DNA from 4 places in the Ruegeria sp. HKCCA4812 genome. Region 2 is predicted to be linked to each of the others. Evidence: riboswitches for the same ligand, from Rfam matches in the RefSeq annotation. Region 2 holds a riboswitch; each other region holds the start of a gene.
The links. A riboswitch is a leader RNA that binds a small molecule or an ion and turns the genes downstream of it on or off. The one in region 2 is predicted to bind cobalamin.
Positions count from the first base shown of each region.

Region 1: it holds a riboswitch for cobalamin, as region 2 does, so the genes downstream of both, GOW04_RS17015 (aromatic ring-hydroxylating dioxygenase subunit alpha) here and GOW04_RS20970 (DUF4198 domain-containing protein) in region 2, are expected to answer to the same signal.
Region 3: it holds a riboswitch for cobalamin, as region 2 does, so the genes downstream of both, GOW04_RS08645 (DUF1636 domain-containing protein) here and GOW04_RS20970 (DUF4198 domain-containing protein) in region 2, are expected to answer to the same signal.
Region 4: it holds a riboswitch for cobalamin, as region 2 does, so the genes downstream of both, GOW04_RS07060 (DUF1636 domain-containing protein) here and GOW04_RS20970 (DUF4198 domain-containing protein) in region 2, are expected to answer to the same signal.

Region 1 covers NZ_WQFQ01000007.1:29,764-34,303, forward strand. The annotation lists gene GOW04_RS17010 (hybrid-cluster NAD(P)-dependent oxidoreductase) at 1-1,049, opposite strand, end outside; gene GOW04_RS17015 (aromatic ring-hydroxylating dioxygenase subunit alpha) at 1,055-2,308, opposite strand; cobalamin riboswitch at 2,390-2,594, opposite strand; gene GOW04_RS22030 (hypothetical protein) at 2,706-2,828, shown strand; gene GOW04_RS17020 (hypothetical protein) at 2,860-3,111, shown strand; gene GOW04_RS17025 (hypothetical protein) at 3,171-3,344, shown strand; gene GOW04_RS17030 (DUF3833 family protein) at 3,374-3,916, opposite strand; gene GOW04_RS17035 (DUF3833 domain-containing protein) at 3,913-4,530, opposite strand; gene GOW04_RS17040 (MFS transporter) at 4,527-4,540, opposite strand, start outside.
Region 2 covers NZ_WQFQ01000013.1:19,623-24,162, forward strand. The annotation lists gene GOW04_RS20960 (sugar ABC transporter substrate-binding protein) at 1-44, opposite strand, end outside; gene GOW04_RS20965 (ROK family transcriptional regulator) at 298-1,422, shown strand; cobalamin riboswitch at 1,544-1,743, shown strand; gene GOW04_RS20970 (DUF4198 domain-containing protein) at 1,874-2,659, shown strand; gene cbiM (cobalt transporter CbiM) at 2,666-3,277, shown strand; gene GOW04_RS20980 (cobalt ABC transporter permease) at 3,274-3,849, shown strand; gene cbiQ (cobalt ECF transporter T component CbiQ) at 3,849-4,540, shown strand, end outside.
Region 3 covers NZ_WQFQ01000002.1:253,117-257,656, forward strand. The annotation lists gene GOW04_RS21910 (ROK family protein) at 1-1,037, shown strand, start outside; partial or broken gene GOW04_RS21905 (GH1 family beta-glucosidase) at 1-11, shown strand, start outside; gene GOW04_RS08635 (carbohydrate kinase) at 1,077-2,003, shown strand; gene GOW04_RS22215 (D-lyxose/D-mannose family sugar isomerase) at 2,122-2,241, shown strand; gene GOW04_RS22220 (D-lyxose/D-mannose family sugar isomerase) at 2,319-2,684, shown strand; cobalamin riboswitch at 2,785-2,982, shown strand; gene GOW04_RS08645 (DUF1636 domain-containing protein) at 3,080-3,436, shown strand; gene GOW04_RS08650 (ABC transporter ATP-binding protein) at 3,433-4,206, shown strand; gene GOW04_RS08655 (ABC transporter substrate-binding protein) at 4,223-4,540, shown strand, end outside.
Region 4 covers NZ_WQFQ01000001.1:1,432,112-1,436,651, forward strand. The annotation lists gene GOW04_RS07050 (SLC13 family permease) at 101-1,957, shown strand; gene GOW04_RS07055 (hypothetical protein) at 1,954-2,133, opposite strand; cobalamin riboswitch at 2,185-2,392, shown strand; gene GOW04_RS07060 (DUF1636 domain-containing protein) at 2,484-2,855, shown strand; gene cobW (cobalamin biosynthesis protein CobW) at 2,857-3,912, shown strand; gene cobN (cobaltochelatase subunit CobN) at 3,918-4,540, shown strand, end outside.

The DNA of each region.
Region 1 (4,540 bases), on a different contig from region 2:
GAGCAGCAGGCCAGAATGTACCCCGCGTCGATGTCGTCTTCCGAGATGCCTCCGTTGTGGACCATATGGACCTCGCCGGCAGTTTTCTTGACCTTGCAGGTCCCGCATACGCCGAAGGTACAGCCTGACGGAATGTTCAGGCCAACCGAGCGGGCGGCGGCAAGCACCGTGTCGGTCTCGGCAACCTTGGCCGTCACGCCCGAGGTCGCGAACAGGATCTCGGCGCTGCTGTCGTCGTCCAGAACAACGTCATCCAACTCGGGCTGATCCGCCTCGGTTTCCACCGGCGCGCCGAAGCTTTCCTGATGGTAGTTGTTCATATCAAAACCAAGACCGGCCAGCGCGTCGCGTACTGCTTGCATGAAGGGCTCAGGACCGCAGCAATAGACTTCGCGTTCTAGGTAATCCGGCGCCATCAGGCCCAGCATCAATTGGTTGAACTGACCCTGATATCCCGTCCATGGGCGGTAGCGGTCCGGCTCTTCCACCACGAATTTCAGGTCCAAACCATCCGTGCGGCTGGCCATCTGTTCCAAGCGCTGGCGGAAGATGATCTCGGATGGCCTTTTGGCGCAGTTGATGAAGACAACGTCCAGATCGCGGCCTTCGTCCCACATACAGGTGGTCATCGACATCATCGGGGTGATGCCCGAGCCAGCCGAGATAAACAGGAACTTGCGCGCATCGCTCAACGCGTTGGTGAACAGGCCCGCGGGCCCAATGGCCTTGATCCGCATGCCGGGTTGAAGATTGTCCAGCATCCAGCGCGTGCCGATACTGTCGGGTTGCGCTTTGGCGGTGATGGTGATCGACCGCGGCCGCGACGGCGACGATGAGATCGTGTAGGTGCGATGCACAACGCCTCCGGGCTGGCCGGGCGCCGGAATCTCGAGCGTCAGGAACTGACCAGGGTAATAGGCGAACTGCGCCCCCGAGGGGGCACGGAACGAAAAGCTGGCAGTGTTCGGCATCTCGGGCACGACCGAGACACATTCCAGCATCTCTCCATCCTGCCAGACGGCTGATGAAAGCGTGTTCAGGTCTTTCATCAGACTTACTCCGCCGCCAGGGAGTCAGGGGCCAGGCGGGCCGACACTGTGTTGCAATACCAATCCACGAATTGCAGCACACCGGATTCCTGAATGGCTGAATATGGGCCGGGCACATAGGCCGGGCTGTTGATGCCCTGCTGGTTGTCCTCGACCACCTGTCGATCTTCGTCATTCGTGGCGACCCAGACTTCGGTCAGGCGTTTCACGTCATAGTCAACGCCTTCAACCGCATCCTTGTTGACCAGCCATTTGGTCGTGACCTCGGTCTCTGTCGGGCTGATCGGCGTGACGCGGAAAACAATCGAGTGATCGGCAAGAAAGTGGTTCCACGTGGTCGGATAGTGGAACTTCAAAAGCGATCCCGCATCCGCAAAGGGCGACCGGCCCAACCAACGGCGCACGGCGGATTTCCCGTCCATCGTATAACTCTCGGCCCCTTCTTTCAGCGGCATCCGCGCCAGTCGATATTGGCCGTCCTCGTGCAGGTAGAACTGCGATGGCATACCCGCTGCCTGGCACCTGTCGAAATGGGCTTGCATATAGGCTGGGGTTTCACCGCCTTCGATCCCCGTCACGCCCGGATCATCAGGGAAGGTCCGGCACAGCGCAGGGTGGTTGCCGCCGCAGTGATAGCACTCGCGATTGTTTTCCCAGACCAGCTTCCAGTTGCCGTTCTCGATGATCGTGCTTTCGAAGGCGACCTTGGCATTCGCAAGATCATGCGGCTCAAGATACGGGCGCGCGATATTGGCGAACGTGTCAAAATCCGGGGCGACATCCGCCAGACAGATGTAAACCAACCCGGCCAGCTCGCGGCAATGAACCGTCTTCAAACCATGCTGTCTGGGATCAAACTCCGGCCCCATGTCGCGAGCCCACAGCAATGAGCCGTCAAGCTCGTAGGTCCATTGGTGATATGGGCAAACCAGCTTCGGCGCGTTGCCTTTTGCCGCCTTGCATATGATCGAGCCGCGATGGCGGCAGGTGTTGTGAAACGCCCGGATCTGGTTGTCGGCGCCGCGCACGATGATCACGCGATAGGCACCCACGTTGTATGTTACATAGTCGCCGACTTTCACCAGTTCGCAAGCAGGAATGGCAAAGAGCCATTCGCGATAGTGGATGGTTTCCAGGTCGGTCTGAAAGATCTCGGGGTCGGTGTAAAAGGCCCGTTCCAGAGCATAGCCCGGGATTCGACGCGCCAACAGGTTTTGGACATTGTTCACTTCTGGCTCTCCTGCCGCGCCCCGCGGCATTGCTTGGGCAGATGACAGGGAGGAACCGTCCGGAGGCGCGCGAGGACCACGTCCGAAACCCGTGCCCCCACCGCCACCCGCGGTTTGACATATCTGCAAGGCTGGTTTCCGGACTTGAAAGGGGCTTGCACCCGGTTGCGACACCTTCCCGGGATCCTCGTCCCAGTGGTTGATTGTCGAACCTGACCTTCCTTACCGTTGCGGGGGCAGTGCCGGAATTCCACCGGCTTCCCAATTCTCCGCTGTCTGAGAATCAAACAGCGGCACCTCACGATGGCAGCCTACTTTTTACCCGCTTGGGCGCTGAAATGCTTGCGACATTTCCGGTTTCAAAACAGACATAGAAATATTCCGGCAGAGTGGACGGCGCCGGGACCACAGTCCTTGGCACAGGGGCGTGGCAGGCCCGCCAGCATGGCGTTTTGCGGTGGCCGATGGCCTTGCGATGGATGCGGCCACGTCTGACATCCGCGCCGTAAAATTGACCCCCAACCGCGACGGCGAAGGCCGGCTGCTCTGATCAGAAACCAAACGCTGCGCGTCGCCTGAGCATGGCTGAAAAAGAGAGTGTCGGGCCAAGTGAAGGAGGTTTGCAGCAAACCCTTTTAGGTGAAGTTGATCCGTTCGGGATAGTGCTGGCTTTCAATGGGGCAGGTGAAAAAGGCCAATATCCGTCATGCGAGAGTTGCCAGTCCATCCTGTCAACGGCCGGTAGAAAACCTCATTTTGTCCATAAAAAATTGTCTTTTTCGGGAAAAACCATTACGTTTTCCGAAAATGGTGGAAAACACCGGAGGCAGTAAGAGAGCAGATGCCAAAACCGAAAACAGGTGTTTTGCGGACAACAGTTCCTTCGCGCCTCATGGGAAAACGAGATGGCCTGTTTTTCCTCTGGGGGCAGATAGAACGCGCGCGCTTGAAGGTCGACGGCTGCGAACGCGCCGAGGGTGCAGCCCCGGACGGGCCAAGGGCGAACAGGGCCGGTGAGGTCAAGGGATCGACGACAGCATTGGTGGACGAGTTTATTTTCTACTGACTTTTGTGATGAAACCGGGCCTGGCGGCCCTATTTCTTCTCGAAGAACAGGATGACTTCACCCAGACGGACGCCATAGCGTGAGACATAGGCGCGGTTCAGCAGACGGTCGTCATCCAGCAGCCACATCCAATCGTCGAATTTGACACGCATGGTCCCGTCCTTGATCGGCAGGTCGATCTTGTATTTCCAGTTGAACGTATCCCCGCGTTCAATCCCGCTGGCGGTACCCAGTACGCCAGGAGCCGTACCGGTCCACGTATCCTCTCCGGTTTTGGTCAATGTCCAGATGCGTTGTTCCGTCGCGCCATCGTCGTAGACGAAGTCTTCGACCAGTGTCAGGGTTTCGCCGTCCCATGTCCCGTCGATATCAACCGTGAATCTGCGGGGGATATTTCCCAAAACATCCTGAAACTGACCGTAGGCCACTGTTTTGCCTTCGAAAAATTCCTCGAGGTTCAACTGCCGGTCCGACAGAAACGTTTTTGGTACCTTCGGTTTGCTGGAGCAGGCGGCAAGAAGCGCAAGGCTTACGATGGCGACGCAGGCGATGAAAGAGCGAAAGGTGATCATTGCAACGGCTTCCTTTCCGAAGTCGCGTCATACCCGTTTGACCCACTTGGATGAATCGGTTTCGAACTGGGGCTTGGACGCATTGTGGCGATCAGTTCCGCGACCTTGACGCCAAACTTGCGCATCTCGGACCGATTCATGATGACGCCGGTTTCTGTCATATACATCCAATCGGTGACATCCAACGTATGTCCACCGGCGTCATCTGGCAGAATGATACGATAGGTCAGTTTCACCGTGGACCCCGAGATGATGCCCCGACCTTCGCCCACGATATCATCCGCCATTGCCGTGAACGTGTTGCCAGTTCCCAGCGTCAGGTACCATTTGCGGGTCATCTGTTTTCCGTTGGAATAGGTGAAGTATTCGGTCAGCGTGCCAGAGTTGCCTTGCCATTCGCCGGACATGCGCGCGACAAAACTGTTCGACATTTTGCCGTTGGGGCCATAGATCAGGCCCTCGGACAAGATCTCTCCGTTCAGGTGTTTTTTCAGCGAAAAATTTGGCCCGGTGCCACTGTAATCGGACGGCGATTGCGCGCGAAAGCTCAGCAGCCTTGCACGGATGAAGACAGCGGTCAGAAGGACCAGAAGGATGATGGTGAAAGCGTTCATTTGCTTGTGA
Region 2 (4,540 bases):
GTAACCCCGAGCGCAGCAGCACCCGCAAGTTTTGCAAGTTTCATCGATTATCCTCCCAGTTTTTTCTATGCCGAGTAGGGCACGAGGGCGATCAGGCAAAAAATCCTGACCCCATAAGAAACAATCACAAGATTCGAATTTTGAGTCAATAAATAAATCACTCTTATTTATTATTGACAGTGCGGGCGGGCTTTCTCATTCTTCAACAGGAAAGGGGTGGTCGTGCCGGAAAATTCATCTCGGAAAAATTCGATTGGCCTGCACGGGTCAGAGGTACGCGGAACCAACCAAAGCGGGATGCGGGCCCGGAACGAACGGCTTGTATTGTCGCTTGTCCGGCGTCACCAGGCGCTTGCGAAGTCCGAGATCGCGCGCATGACCGGACTGTCGGCACAAACCGTTTCCGTCATTATGCGACTGTTGGAGAAGGATGGTTTGCTTTTGCGCGGTGAACCGGTCCGCGGGAAAGTCGGGCAACCTTCCGTTCCCATGCGACTTAACCCGGATGGTGCCTTTTTCTTTGGGCTCAAGGTGGGGCGTCGCAGTGCCGAGTTGGTTTTGACTGACTTTGTCGGAAATGTGCGGCAACGCGATCGGCGAACCTATGACTATCCAACGCCGAAAGCCACTTTGGAGTTTTCCACTGAGAGTCTGGGCAAAATGATATCATCCATGTCGCCTGAGGCCAAAGGCAGGATTGCGGGACTTGGGATTGCCATGCCGTTCTACCTATGGGACTGGGCCCAGACCCTTCAGGTTCCTCAGGAAGAAATGGACCCGTGGCGCGTATCAGACCTGAAGGCTGACCTGGCGCGGCGCCTCGATATTCCGGTATTCCTGCAAAATGACGCCACTGCGGCTTGTGGGGCGGAATTGGTATTCGGTCCAGCCGATGGGCCCAGGGATTTCCTGTACTTCTATATCGGGTTTTTCATTGGCGGCGGTGTGGTCCTCAATGGCGCAATCTTTTCGGGACGTGGAAACGCGGGCGCAATCGGCCCCTTGCCTGTGCCAGATGATGCCGGTGGTGTCAGACCCCTTATCGACGTGGCCAGCCTGTATGTGCTCGAGCGTGCAATCACCACAGCAGGTGTCACGTCGCATTCCATTTGGGAAACGACCCAGCGTTGGGATGTGCCAAAAGTTCAACTGGAATACTGGTTGAAACAGACGGCGAGTGGGATTGCCTATGCGATTGTCTCGTCCTGTAGCCTGATAGATTTCGAATGCGTGAAGATTGACGGCTGGATGCCGCAGGACATCAAGGCGCGTTTGGTTGAAATGGTCGAAGACAAACTGTCTGAGCTTAACCTGACCGGTCTCGAGCGCCCTGCCGTGCTGGCAGGGACCGTGGGCCCGGAAGCACGCTCACTGGGCGCGGCGAGCCTGCCGTTGTCGGAAAGGTATCTTTCAGAAGCTTAGATGTGAAATCACCTTGTTGCCTTGGATATTTCACAAACTGGTTCACTCTCGCAAACTGCCGAGCTCATTATTTTCGATGGCCGTAACACATTTTCGTTGACGGAGGGCTGAGTTGTCTGGCAAGCCGCTCGGCATGTCCGGTTCCGGGGCTTGCTCTGGAATCAATAGGGAATGCGGTGCGGGCTCAGGCCCAATTCCGCAACTGCACCCGCAACTGTAAGCGGCGAGCAGGGCTGAAACGCCACTGGGGGTTGCCCGGGAAGGCCAGTCCAACGCTTTGACCCGCAAGTCAGGATACCTGCCGGACATGTGCCCTCTAACGGGTACTCCTAATCGGCGACGGGATGTGCGTCGGACCAGGATGCCTGAAAGGGTAATTTGGCGTTGAATGTCCCGTGGTCAAAACGAATTTCGCGCCGGGATTGGCGCGACGGGACAAGGACGACTGTTCATGAAAACGCTGCTCAGCGCAGCCGCTGCCGCGGTGGCTCTTCCTGCCATCGCAAATGCGCATTTCCTTTTGGAATACACCACGGACACCATGATCGAGAAACCGGGCGATGTGCCGGTCAAACTGATTTTCTGGCATCCATTCGAGAATGGCCATGTCATGGATCTTGAAAAGCCGCAGGAATTCTATGTGATCCACAACGGTGAAAAGACCGATTTGCTGGACACGCTGGAACCTATCCGTTTCACCGGCGGGGAAAACGAGGGCGCGGCGTTCAAGGGCAGTGTCCCGGTCAAACGTTCGGGCGACTATGTGCTGGTGACGGTTCCTCAGCCTTATTACGAGGAATCCGAAGACATTTATATCCAACAGCTCACCAAAGCCTTCCTGAACCGTAACGAATTGCCGACCGACTGGATGAATCCTGTGGGGCTAGCGACCGAGATTATCCCGCTGAACAAGCCGACCAACATCATCGCGGGTTCGACTTTCACGGGCCGTGTGCTGGCTGATGGTCAGCCGGTTTCGGGCGCCGAGATCGAGATCGAGTACATGGCCGCGGAACCCGACATGGAAAGCTCGGCCGCTTCTGCACCGAAAGTGTCTCCTATGCCGGGTGGTGCGGTGGTCGCAATATCTGACGACAACGGGTATTTTTCGTTCGGCGTTCCAAAAGCCGGTTACTGGGGTTTCGCTGCCCTTGGTTCCGGTCCGGCAACCGAACATGAGGGCAAAGAACTCAGCCAGGATGCGGTCATCTGGATTCGTGCCTGGGATCTGGAGTAACCCCAGATGCACATCGTCGACGGAGCCCTTTCCAACCCGGTTGTAATTGGCGGCGCCATAGCCGCCGCGGGCGGGATCGCCATGGGTCTCAGGTCTCTGGATCTTGATCGCATCCCCACTGCGGGCGTGCTGTCAGCCAGTTTCTTCGTGGCATCCTTGATCCACGTGCCCATTGGTCCGTCGTCGGTCCATCTGATCCTCAACGGCATGGCCGGGCTGCTGCTTGGTTGGGCCGCATTCCCGGCTTTGTTCGTCGGGCTTTTGCTACAGGCGGTCTTTTTCGGCTTTGGCGGGTTGACGGTGTTGGGGATCAACACCGTCAATATCGCCTTTCCCGCAGTGGTGGCCGGAATGTTGTTCGGTCGTCTGATCGCGCGTGGAACGCCTTTGCAAGGTGCGATTTGGGGGGGCGTCGGCGGCGCATTTGCGATTGCAGCGACAACCGGCATGGTCGCGTTTTCCCTGGCGCTGTCGGGGGATGAATTTCTGCCTGCCGCCAAGCTTGTTTTCTTCGCCCATATTCCTGTCATGGCCATCGAGGCGATTTTGACCGGGTTCGCCGTGTTGTTGGCGCGCAAGGTCAAGCCCGAGCTGTTTTTCAGAGGAGCAGCCACATGAAGCATCTGGTTGTCATATTGGCCGTGTGCTGCGCACCTGTGCCTGCCCTGGCGCACAAGGTCATAGCCGGCGTTTTCGAGTCGGGAGACGTCATCGAGGGCGAAATTGGCTTTTCTAACGGCGACATGGCAAACGGCACCGAGGTCATTGTCACCGGCCCGGATGGGGCCGAGCTGGGTCGATCGGTCACGGATGCGGACGGTTTTTTTGTCTACACGCCGACCTCGGCCGTGGCGCACACCTTCTTTGCCGACCTTGGCGCCGGGCATGTGGCCGAAGTCACGATGTCTGCCGAAGATGTCGCGCGGATCATGGGCGTTGCCGTGGCAGAAAACGGTGACTCATCTTCGGCTGCTGTGACGCAGGCCAGCGGTTCGGCGGCGTCTCTCAGCGCCGAAGAGCAGCAGGTTATCGCCAAGGCCGTACGTGACGAATTGCGCCCGCTCAGGCGCGAGATTGCGGCCTATCGCGAACAGAATGACTTGCAAACCATCCTTGGCGGGATCGGGTACATCGTTGGTCTGTTTGGTCTGGGCTTTTACATGGTGGCCCGCCGCAAGCTGGCGTCCTGATGGCACACGTTCTGGGGCACAAGGAAAAAACACTGTCCGAAGCCGGTGACGGGCCAAAAGGTTTGATCAGCCAGCTGGATCCCCGGATGCGGATCGTCATGGCAGTTGTTTTTGCGGTCGTGACCGTGGCGCTGTCATCCCTCGGCGCGCTTTGCGCGGCGCTGACAGTGTCGCTTTCGCTTCTGATAGTTTCACGTCTGCCGCGGCGAAAGACGTTGAAGCGAATGGCCATGATGGATGGGTTCATCCTGTTCATGCTGGTCCTGTTGCCCTTTTCCATGCCCGGGGATCCGATGTTCACGCTTTGGGGATTCTCCGCAAGCTGGCAGGGATTTTGGAAAGCGGTCGAGATTGCCTTGACCGCCAATGCCGTGATCCTGTCCCTGTTGGTTTTGGTCGGGACGATGGAGCCGGTTACACTGGGCCACGCCCTGCATCGTCTGCGGTGCCCCGAAAAGCTGGTTTACCTGCTGATGTTCACGATCCGGTATATCGAGGTCTTGCGCGAAGAATACCTGCGGCTGCGCGCCGCGATGAAGGTGCGTGGTTTTCGGCCAGCAACAAACTGGCACACATATCGCAGCTTTGGCTACCTTGTGGGTATGATGCTTGTGCGCGCGATCGAAAGATCAGAACGCATCCTGGCCGCTATGAAGTGCCGGGGGTTTTCCGGGCGTATGCCGTTGCTTCA
Region 3 (4,540 bases), on a different contig from region 2:
CCGCCCTGTCCGGGGGTCAGAGCGTCTCTCAGCCGTTAGCGCAACCATTCGGTGCCGTGCATGAGCATTGGAATCTGGTCGCGGATATCGGCGGTACGAACACACGTCTGGGCGTCGTCACGAACGGAGAATTGGCAGACCTTCGGAAACACCCGACAGGTACATTGGAAGACCTGCTGGAGGCGTTCCATGACCTTAGGGACGAGATCGGAACCAACCCACAGGCCGTCGTAGCAGCCGGAGCCGGGCCGGTCAGGGACGGAACGATTCAGCTGACAAATGCAAACCTGGATCTTTCGGAAACCGAGTTGGCGAAAGCAACAGGAGCAGAGCGCACCTTTGTCATAAATGATTTCACCGCTGCGGCGTGGTCGGTGGCCGAGGTGACCCGGTCGGATGTTGCGGTCTTGCAGGGTCAGGCAACGCCGCCCGCAGGCACACGGCTGGTTGTAGGGCCCGGAACCGGGCTTGGCGTTGGTGCGTTGCTATATTCCGAAGGCAGGTATCACACGGTTTCCGGCGAAGGCGGGCACGTGGGCCTGTACCCGCGCCATCGCGACGAAGTTGATATCTTTGAGGCGGCACGTCGCATCGCACCGGGTTGCTTCTTTGGGGACAGCCTGGCGCTGGAAGCAGAAATGTTCCTAAGCGGAACCGGCCTGCCGATCCTGTATCAGGCGGTTGAATTGGCAGCCGGTCAAGCGCGAACTCAGGCGCGCTCTGCAAAGGACATTCTGAACGATGCCCGCAACGGCACCGATCTGGTCGCCGAAAAAGCCGCGCAGATTTTTACCACCCATCTGGGTGCCTTGATGGGTGATCTGGCGGTCACCTTGATGCCGGAGGGGGGCGTTTTCCTTGTCGGCGGCGTTGCCGAGAAGAACCGCTGGCTATTCAGTGACAACTTCAAGGATGCGTTCAACGGCGGCGGCCGCTTCAGCGATTTACGCCGCTCCCTGAACCTATACGTGTCCGAACAGGCAGAGTTCGGGATCATCGGCGCAAACAACTTCTGCAAGAACGCGCTGAGACAATAACCAGACTAACCGAAGTTTCTTACCAAAAAGGACCAAGACATGATCCTGTGCTGTGGTGAAGCGCTGATAGATATGATTTCAGAACCGACCGCATCGGGCGCAATTGGTTTTGTGCCACATACTGGTGGTGCGGTTCTGAACACAGCCGTCGCGATGGGACGTCTGGGTGTTCCGGTTGGGATGCTGACAGGTTTGTCATCGGACATGTTCGGCCAACAACTGATCGATGCGCTGAAAGCGAGCCATGTGGACACGACACATGTGATCATCTCGGACCGTCCCACCACGCTTGCCTTTGTGCAGCTCTCGGATGGACACGCGACTTACAGCTTTGTCGATGAAAACACCGCGGGCCGGATGTTGCTGCCCGAAGACATGCCCGATCAGCTTCCTGCCGTCTCTGCCCTGTATCTCGGTGGAATCAGCCTTGCGTGTGAACCTTGCGCAGATGCCTATGCCGCCCTTCTGGACCGCCACGGTTCCGACCGGGCAGTGATGCTGGACCCGAATATCCGCCCGGATTTCATCAAGGATCAAACCCGATTTCGGACGCGTTTGAACCGCATGATCTCGCGTGCGGATATCGTCAAGGTTTCAGACGAGGACCTGGACTGGATCATTCCGGGCGCTGAAGCCGAATCCGCAAAAGCGTCTGTGCTGTTGCAGGCGGGTCCTTCCGTTGTCATCGTCACGCGTGGCAGTGACGGGGCGCACGGTTACCTGGCGGATGGTTCCGAAGTCTCGGTTCCTGTGAAACCCGTTGAAGTGGTCGATACGATCGGCGCAGGTGACACGTTCAACGCCGGCGTTCTGACCGAGCTCAGCCGCGCAGGGCATCTGACCAAGTCAGGTCTGCGCGGATTGACGGTTGAAAGCCTGCAAGCAGCCATGGAACTGGGCGCTGACGTCGCGGCCGTGACCGTTTCCCGAGCCGGGGCGGAACCCCCTTGGGCGCACGAACTTTGATCTGCTGGATGGCATGATGAAACGATCCGAAATCAACCACATCAAGCCCTAGGCCCAGACGTTCATTCAATCTTTCGGCGCCGCGTAGCCGCTCTTTGCGGATTGATCGCCCGAGAAAATGCGCATCTCTTTGGTCGAAACTGTCCGCAGCCGCAGGCTGGGATGGAACATTACCAATTACGCACAAGGCCATTTCGACGAACATTGCCTATTCCCGTTCACTCTACGCAATGGTTAGACGAAGGATCTGAAATCCGGGCGTGGGATGCTCTGTGCAGAAAACTGTTGATCTTTAAAGACAATCAGCTTTCTCCGATGCACCGGCATATTATCAAGGCAGAAGACATCATCAACCGGGGCGGCGGCGATCTCGTTCTGGAAATTCATGCGTCGGATCCAAACGGTGGCGTCGACCGCGACAACCCGGTGACGGTCCCCAGCGATGCCTGCCCTGTAACCTTGCAACCCCAAGAGTACGTGCGGCTGAAGCCGAGGCAAAGCGTAACTCTGATGCCCGGCATCTGGCACGCTTTTTGGGCCGAGCGCGGCGATTGCCTTATTGGCGAGGTATCGACCGTGAATAACGACCGCACCGACATTGGGTTTGAAAAGCCAATTCCACGGTTTTCAAAGGTCGAGAAAGATTCCGAACCGGATTTCCTTCTTGTATCAGACTATTGACACCGTTCGGTCCGGGCTGGCGCAGCAGGACAGCTGGGTCAGCTGTCGCAATTCCATCTACCAACGCCTTCGTCTGCCGCTTGACAAGTCTGGCATTGCCGGACTAGCTGAGCGGGATGGTTCCATAAGGGATGAAAATGGGAACACGGTGCGGCACTGGAATGTGCCAAGTCCGTGACTGCCCCCGCAACTGTAAGCGGTGAGCGACGCCACTTCACCACTGACCCGCATGGGTTGGGAAGGTCGGCCAAGCAACGACCCGCAAGTCAGGAGACCTGCCATCGCACTATGAACCAACCCGAGGCGGGGCGTCTCGGAAGGAGGCTTGATGGCGCGTTTGCGTAATATCTGGGTATGTGCCCTCTGTCTGCGTCTGGCAAACGACGGAGATGGCTATGACCTGCTATTCTGATCACTTTGTTCTGATCTGTTCAACATGTCAGGGGGCGATGTCTGCCGAGGCCGCGCAAGACGTGCTGAATGCCCGGTTGCCTGACGGTTTTGAAACCCGAATGGTGGCGTGCATGGCAGGTTGTGAACGGGCCATGACCGTCGGATTTCAGGCCCCGGGAAAAGCGCAGTACCTGTTTGGCGATATCACGACATCACACGACCTGTCCGCCCTGGTCGAATTCGCGACCCAGTTCGGCGACAGTGACGATGGCTGGACCAGCGCCTCGGACCGCCCCCCTGCCCTTTTCGCAAAGACCTTGTCGCGAATACCCGCATTGCCGTCCGGTGGCGCTTCATGAGTTTTCTGGTTGCCGAGAATTTGGAGTACTATGCTCTTAATGGCGATATCCTGTTGCAGGATGTGTCCTTTCGTCTGGAAGAAGGATCAATTCTGGCAATCGCCGGGCCTAACGGCGCCGGCAAGACCACTCTGCTGAAACTGCTGTGCGGGATCGAACGGGTTATCTTGGGTGATGTTTGGATAGAAGGCCAAAGCCTTCGGACCCTGTCCGCCCGCCAACGTGCCCGCTCCATTGCTGTGGTCGGGCAGCAGGAAATGCCTGACGGGCGGATGCGCCTGCAAGATTATGTTGCGCTGGGGCAAATCCCGATTCAGGGCGAACGTTCGATGGCTCAGCACAAGGCTGATCTGGAACGGGTTCTGACGACGACCGAGCTGTCGCATTTTGCCAACAAAACGATGGGTCAACTGTCCGGCGGAGAACGTCAGCGCGCACATATCGCGCGCGCGTTGGCCCAGAACCCGTCCTTGCTGTTTCTAGACGAGCCAACCAACCATCTGGACCCCGATGCCAAGGGGCACATGCTGTCTCTGGTTGCTGATCTGGGGGTAACGGTCGTCATGATCGTCCATGATCTGGTCATGATCCCGGAATTCGCCACCCATGTGGCGCTGATGAAAGCCACGCGTCTGACGGGGTTCGGGCCTGTTGTCGAAGTTCTGACCCCAGACCGGGTACGTGAGACATTCGGCGTGGATTATCTGTGCTTTCAGCACGAAGGCCGCATGATCCCCGCACTGGATATCCGAAAACGGAAACTGTCATAATAACAGGAACTTAAATATGATGCAGAAACTTTGGCCGGTGGTTGTTTTCGCTGGCTTGGCAGGTGGCGCGGCAGCGGAAGCCGTCACCGTGGACAATTGCGGCGAACCGCTGGCTTTTGACTCGGCGCCGGAACGTCTGGTCGTGCATGACATGAACATGACGGATATGGCCTTTGCGCTCGGCCTTCAGGACAAGATCGTGGGGCTTACCGGAATTACCGGCTGGTACAAAACAAGCCCTGATTTTGATGCTCAGCGTGGCGATATCCCAGAGCTTGCCCCCAAATACCCGACCATTGAAAACCTTGTGGCCGTCGAACCCGATCTGTTTTTT
Region 4 (4,540 bases), on a different contig from region 2:
GAAAAACGAAACTTCATGACAACTCGGGAAGGATGAACTAGGACTCTAACAAAGAAAAAGTTCTGGACGTATTGTGGAACACATTGCCTTTACCTTCGAGATGGGGGTCGTTTGCACCCTGCTGGCTTTCACCGTTTTTCTGTTCGTTTCCGAGATCATAAGGATCGACCTTTCCGCCATATTGGTTCTGGTTCTCATAGGCTTGCTCAGCTACGCACCCGGGCTGGGAAATCTGGCGGATGTCACCCTTCTGTTCGACGGCTTCGCATCCAATGCCGTCATCTCGATCATTGCGGTCATGATCGTCGGGGCCGGTCTGGACAAGACGGGGATCATGAACAAGGTGGCTGCCGTCATCCTCAAATACGGCGGCAAATCCGAAGGCAGGGTTGTACCAATCATTTCCGGCACCGTTGGCGTCATATCCTCGTTCATGCAGAATGTCGGCGCCGCTGCTCTGTTTCTGCCGGTTGTCAGCCGAATTTCCACACGGTCGGGCATACCGCTGTCGCGCCTGCTCATGCCGATGGGATTCTGCGCCATTTTGGGCGGCACAATGACGATGGTGGGGTCGTCTCCTCTTATCCTGCTGAACGATCTGATCCTGACGGCAAATGACAATCTGCCGGCCTCTCAGAAAATGGAGCCCTTCGGCCTGTTCTCGGTCACGCCGATCGGTGCGGTTCTGATCCTGACGGGAATTGGTTACTTTCTGCTGTTGGGACGCTGGGTTTTGCCCGAGGCTGAAGGACCTGACAATACGGGTACCGGACAAGGGACACAGGAATACCTGCAAAGGGTCTATGGCCTCAAAGCCGATGTGTTCGAAGTCGTGGTGCCCGAGGACAGCCCCTTGGTCGGCGAGATTCTGGCCGACATCAACCACGAAAACCACCTGTACATCATTTCCACCTTCTATCGCGGCAAAACCTCGATGGTTCAGGTTTTGACAGCGGAAATAGCAGCGCCGTGTCGGCTGGCCATCGTCGGCCGCCGTTGGGAGGTCGAGAAGTTCGCCGAGAAATACGGGCTGACCGTTCTTCCGGATTTGGACATTTTCGTCGAAGAGTTCGCCCCAACCAATGCAGGCGTGGCCGAGGTGGTCATCACGCCCGACAGCAAGCTGATCGGCAAATGCCCCCGCGAGCTTTTGTTTCGCAAGACCTACGGGATGTCGCTGCTGGCCATTCACCGCGGCGAAGAGACGCTGAGCCATGTCGAGACCGAGGATCACGAATCCACTCAGATCGGGCTCGAAAAGTTTCAGGCGGGCGACATGCTTGTGGCACATACCAGATGGGACAACCTGATGCGGATCAAACGAGATCCGGATTTCGTCGTCGTGACGACGGACTTTCCTCAGGACGAGCTGCGGCCGCAAAAAGTCGGCTGGGCCCTGGCATTCTTCGCCATTTCGCTGTCGTTGATCCTGTTCACGGATGTCCGGCTTTCACTCTGTCTTCTTACCGGCGCGGTGGGCATGATGCTGACCCGTGTGCTCAGCGTGGACGAGGCATACCGCGCGGTCGGATGGAACACCGTATTCCTGCTCGCCTGCCTCATACCTTTGGGACAAGCCGTGCAGAACACAGGCACGGCCGCGTGGATCGCGCAGCAGATCATGATAATTCTGGACGGCTGGCCGCTCTGGTCGCTGCAAACCGGCATCGCCGTTCTGGCGACGGCCTTTTCTTTGGTCATGTCCAACGTGGGGGCCACGGTTCTGCTGGTGCCTCTGGCGGTATCAATTGCGGTGGCGGCGGGTGGAAACCCAGCCGTCTTTGCCCTGACGGTCGCCATATCGACCTCGAACAGCTTCATCATCCCAACCCATCAGGTAAACGCGTTGATCATGGGTCCGGCCGGATACAAGGTGATGGATTTCGTCCGCTCCGGCGGAATAATGACGGCGCTGTTTCTGGTCGTCTCGCTGCTCATGATAAACGTCATCTATTAGCGCAAGAGTATCCGGGGTGTTCGGTGGTCTTTACCCATCATCTGGACAGGTTCAGTCGAGGCACCGGTTGGCCATAGTCTACGCCCCTTGCTGAGATACCGTTCGTCGTCCGGCCCATCTCGGGCTGGGTCCCGGCACACCATGCCGCCCATCGACGCCCACAGGTCGCTTTCCATGCCTCTGCATAATTGTTGCGCGCGACTCGCTTGACAAGCAGGCCAGCGGTGCCGCATGTCCCTTTCGTTGGTGTCGGTGACAGCCGATGAAAAGGGAATGCGTCAACGGTCTTGCCGCCAAACGCAGCCGCCCCCGCGACCGTGAACGGAGAGGATGCCCAATGCCACTGGCTCGAAAGCCGGGAAGGCGGGACATCCGACAGAGGCCCGCCTCTGGCATCCGCAAGCCGGGAGACCTGCCAACAACCGAAGTTGAAACCGGGCGGGGTGTTCCGGTGTCGGGTCCATGACCAATCGTGGCCCGCATGAAACCCCGTCCCCCGCGAAGAGGATTTGGGGGGATGAGAGACATGACCGAGACCGCACCAGTCGAGTTGCTGGTCTGTACCACCTGCCGTCGCGGCCTGCCTGTCGAAGATGACGCGCAACGCCCGGGCGCTTTGTTGCACAAGGCCCTGGAACAGGCAGACCTGCCCGACGGTGTCACCCTGAAAGCCGTTGAATGCCTGTCAAACTGCGATCAAGGCTGTTCGATCGTGTTGCGCGGGCCGGGCCGCTGGACCTTCGTGTATGAAAACCTGAACGAAACAGATCATGTCGACGTCATCGTCGACGGCGCGACCAAGTATCTGGCCACTGAAGATGGTTTGGTGAAATGGCGCGAACGCCCCGAACATTTTCGCAAGAACTGTGCCTCGCGCATTCCCCCGATTGGAGCCTGACATGTCGAACCTCGAAAAACTCCCCGTCACAGTGATCACCGGCTTTCTGGGCTCGGGCAAGACCACTTTGGTGCGTCACCTGATGCAGAACCCGCAGGGCAAGCGCCTTGCCGTCGTGGTCAACGAGTTCGGCGATGTAGGCGTCGATGGCGACATCCTGAAATCCTGCGCCATTCCTGATTGCCCGGCGGAAAACATCATGGAACTGGCCAATGGCTGCATCTGCTGCACCGTGGCAGATGATTTCATTCCCACCATCGAGGCCCTGATGGCGTTGGAGCCGCGCCCGGATCATATCCTGATCGAAACCAGCGGTCTGGCCCTGCCGAAACCGCTGCTCAAGGCATTCGACTGGCCTGACATCCGCTCGAAGATCACCGTCGACGGCGTGATCGCCTTGGCCGATGCCGAGGCTGTGGCCGCAGGCCGTTTCGCGCCCAATGTCGAAGCGGTGGACGCCCAGCGCATGGCCGATGACTCGATCGACCACGAAACGCCCCTGTCCGAGGTGTTCGAGGATCAGATCTCGTGCGCCGACATCATCCTGCTGACCAAGCCCGACCTCGCCGGCCCCGAAGGCGTGGCCAAAGCGCGCGAGATCATCGCCGCCGAGGCGCCGCGCCCCCTGCCCGTCGTCGAAGTGGCCGAAGGTGCCGTGGACGTGCGCGTTGTGCTGGGTCTGGAAGCCGCCGCCGAGGATGACATGGACGCCCGACCCTCGCATCACGACGGCCATCACGATCACGAGCATGACGATTTCGAAAGCATCATCGTCGAGCTGCCCGAGCAGACCGATCCGGCCCAACTGGTCGCCAATATCGAACGCTTGGCCAATGAGCTGAACATCCTGCGCGTCAAAGGTTATGCCGCCGTTCAGGGCAAACCCATGCGCCTGCTGGTTCAGGCAGTGGGTGCCCGCGTGCGTCACCAGTATGACCGCCCGTGGGAACCCGGTGAAGAACGCCGTTCGCGTCTGGTCGTCATCGCCGAGCATGACGATATCAAAGAGGCGGAAATCCGCGAAATCCTCGTGGGTGTGCGTGAGGCTGCCGAGTAAGACACATGCACGTCGTCTTCCGCGAAAGCCACGGGCTCGAGGAAACCGAGACCCCAACCGATCTGGGCCAGAGCCCGGCGGATCTGGTGGTGCTGTCCTTTTCGGACAGCGATCTGGGTGCTTTCGCGGCGGGCTGGCATCGTGGTGGCGGACCGGAAGGGCGAATGCCGACCCTGCGGCTGGCGAATTTGACGGCGCTGAAACACCCGTTGTCGGTCGATACCTATGTCGAACAAACGCTCGAGGGCGCCAAGGGCATTCTGATCCGTCTGATCGGCGGGGTGCCCTACTGGGCTTATGGGTTGCAGCAGGTTCTGGCGCTGGCGCAGGCCAAGGGCATCGCGCTGGCGGTGCTGCCCGCTGACGGGCGCGAGGACACGCGGCTGGATGACTATTCCACCCTGCCGGTCTCGACCCTGCGACGTCTGGCGCATCTGTGCGATACCGGCGGCGAGGTCGCGGCACAGGCGGCGCTGGCACAGATGGCTTTGGCGGCGGGGCTTTATGCCGCTCCGGTGATGGGCGCCAAGACCTTGCCCGAATGTGGCACGTGGTGTCCGGATCGCGGCGTAATCCCGGTGGAAACCGCGTTCGAAGGCACGGCCAAACGAATCCTCGTCACCTTTTA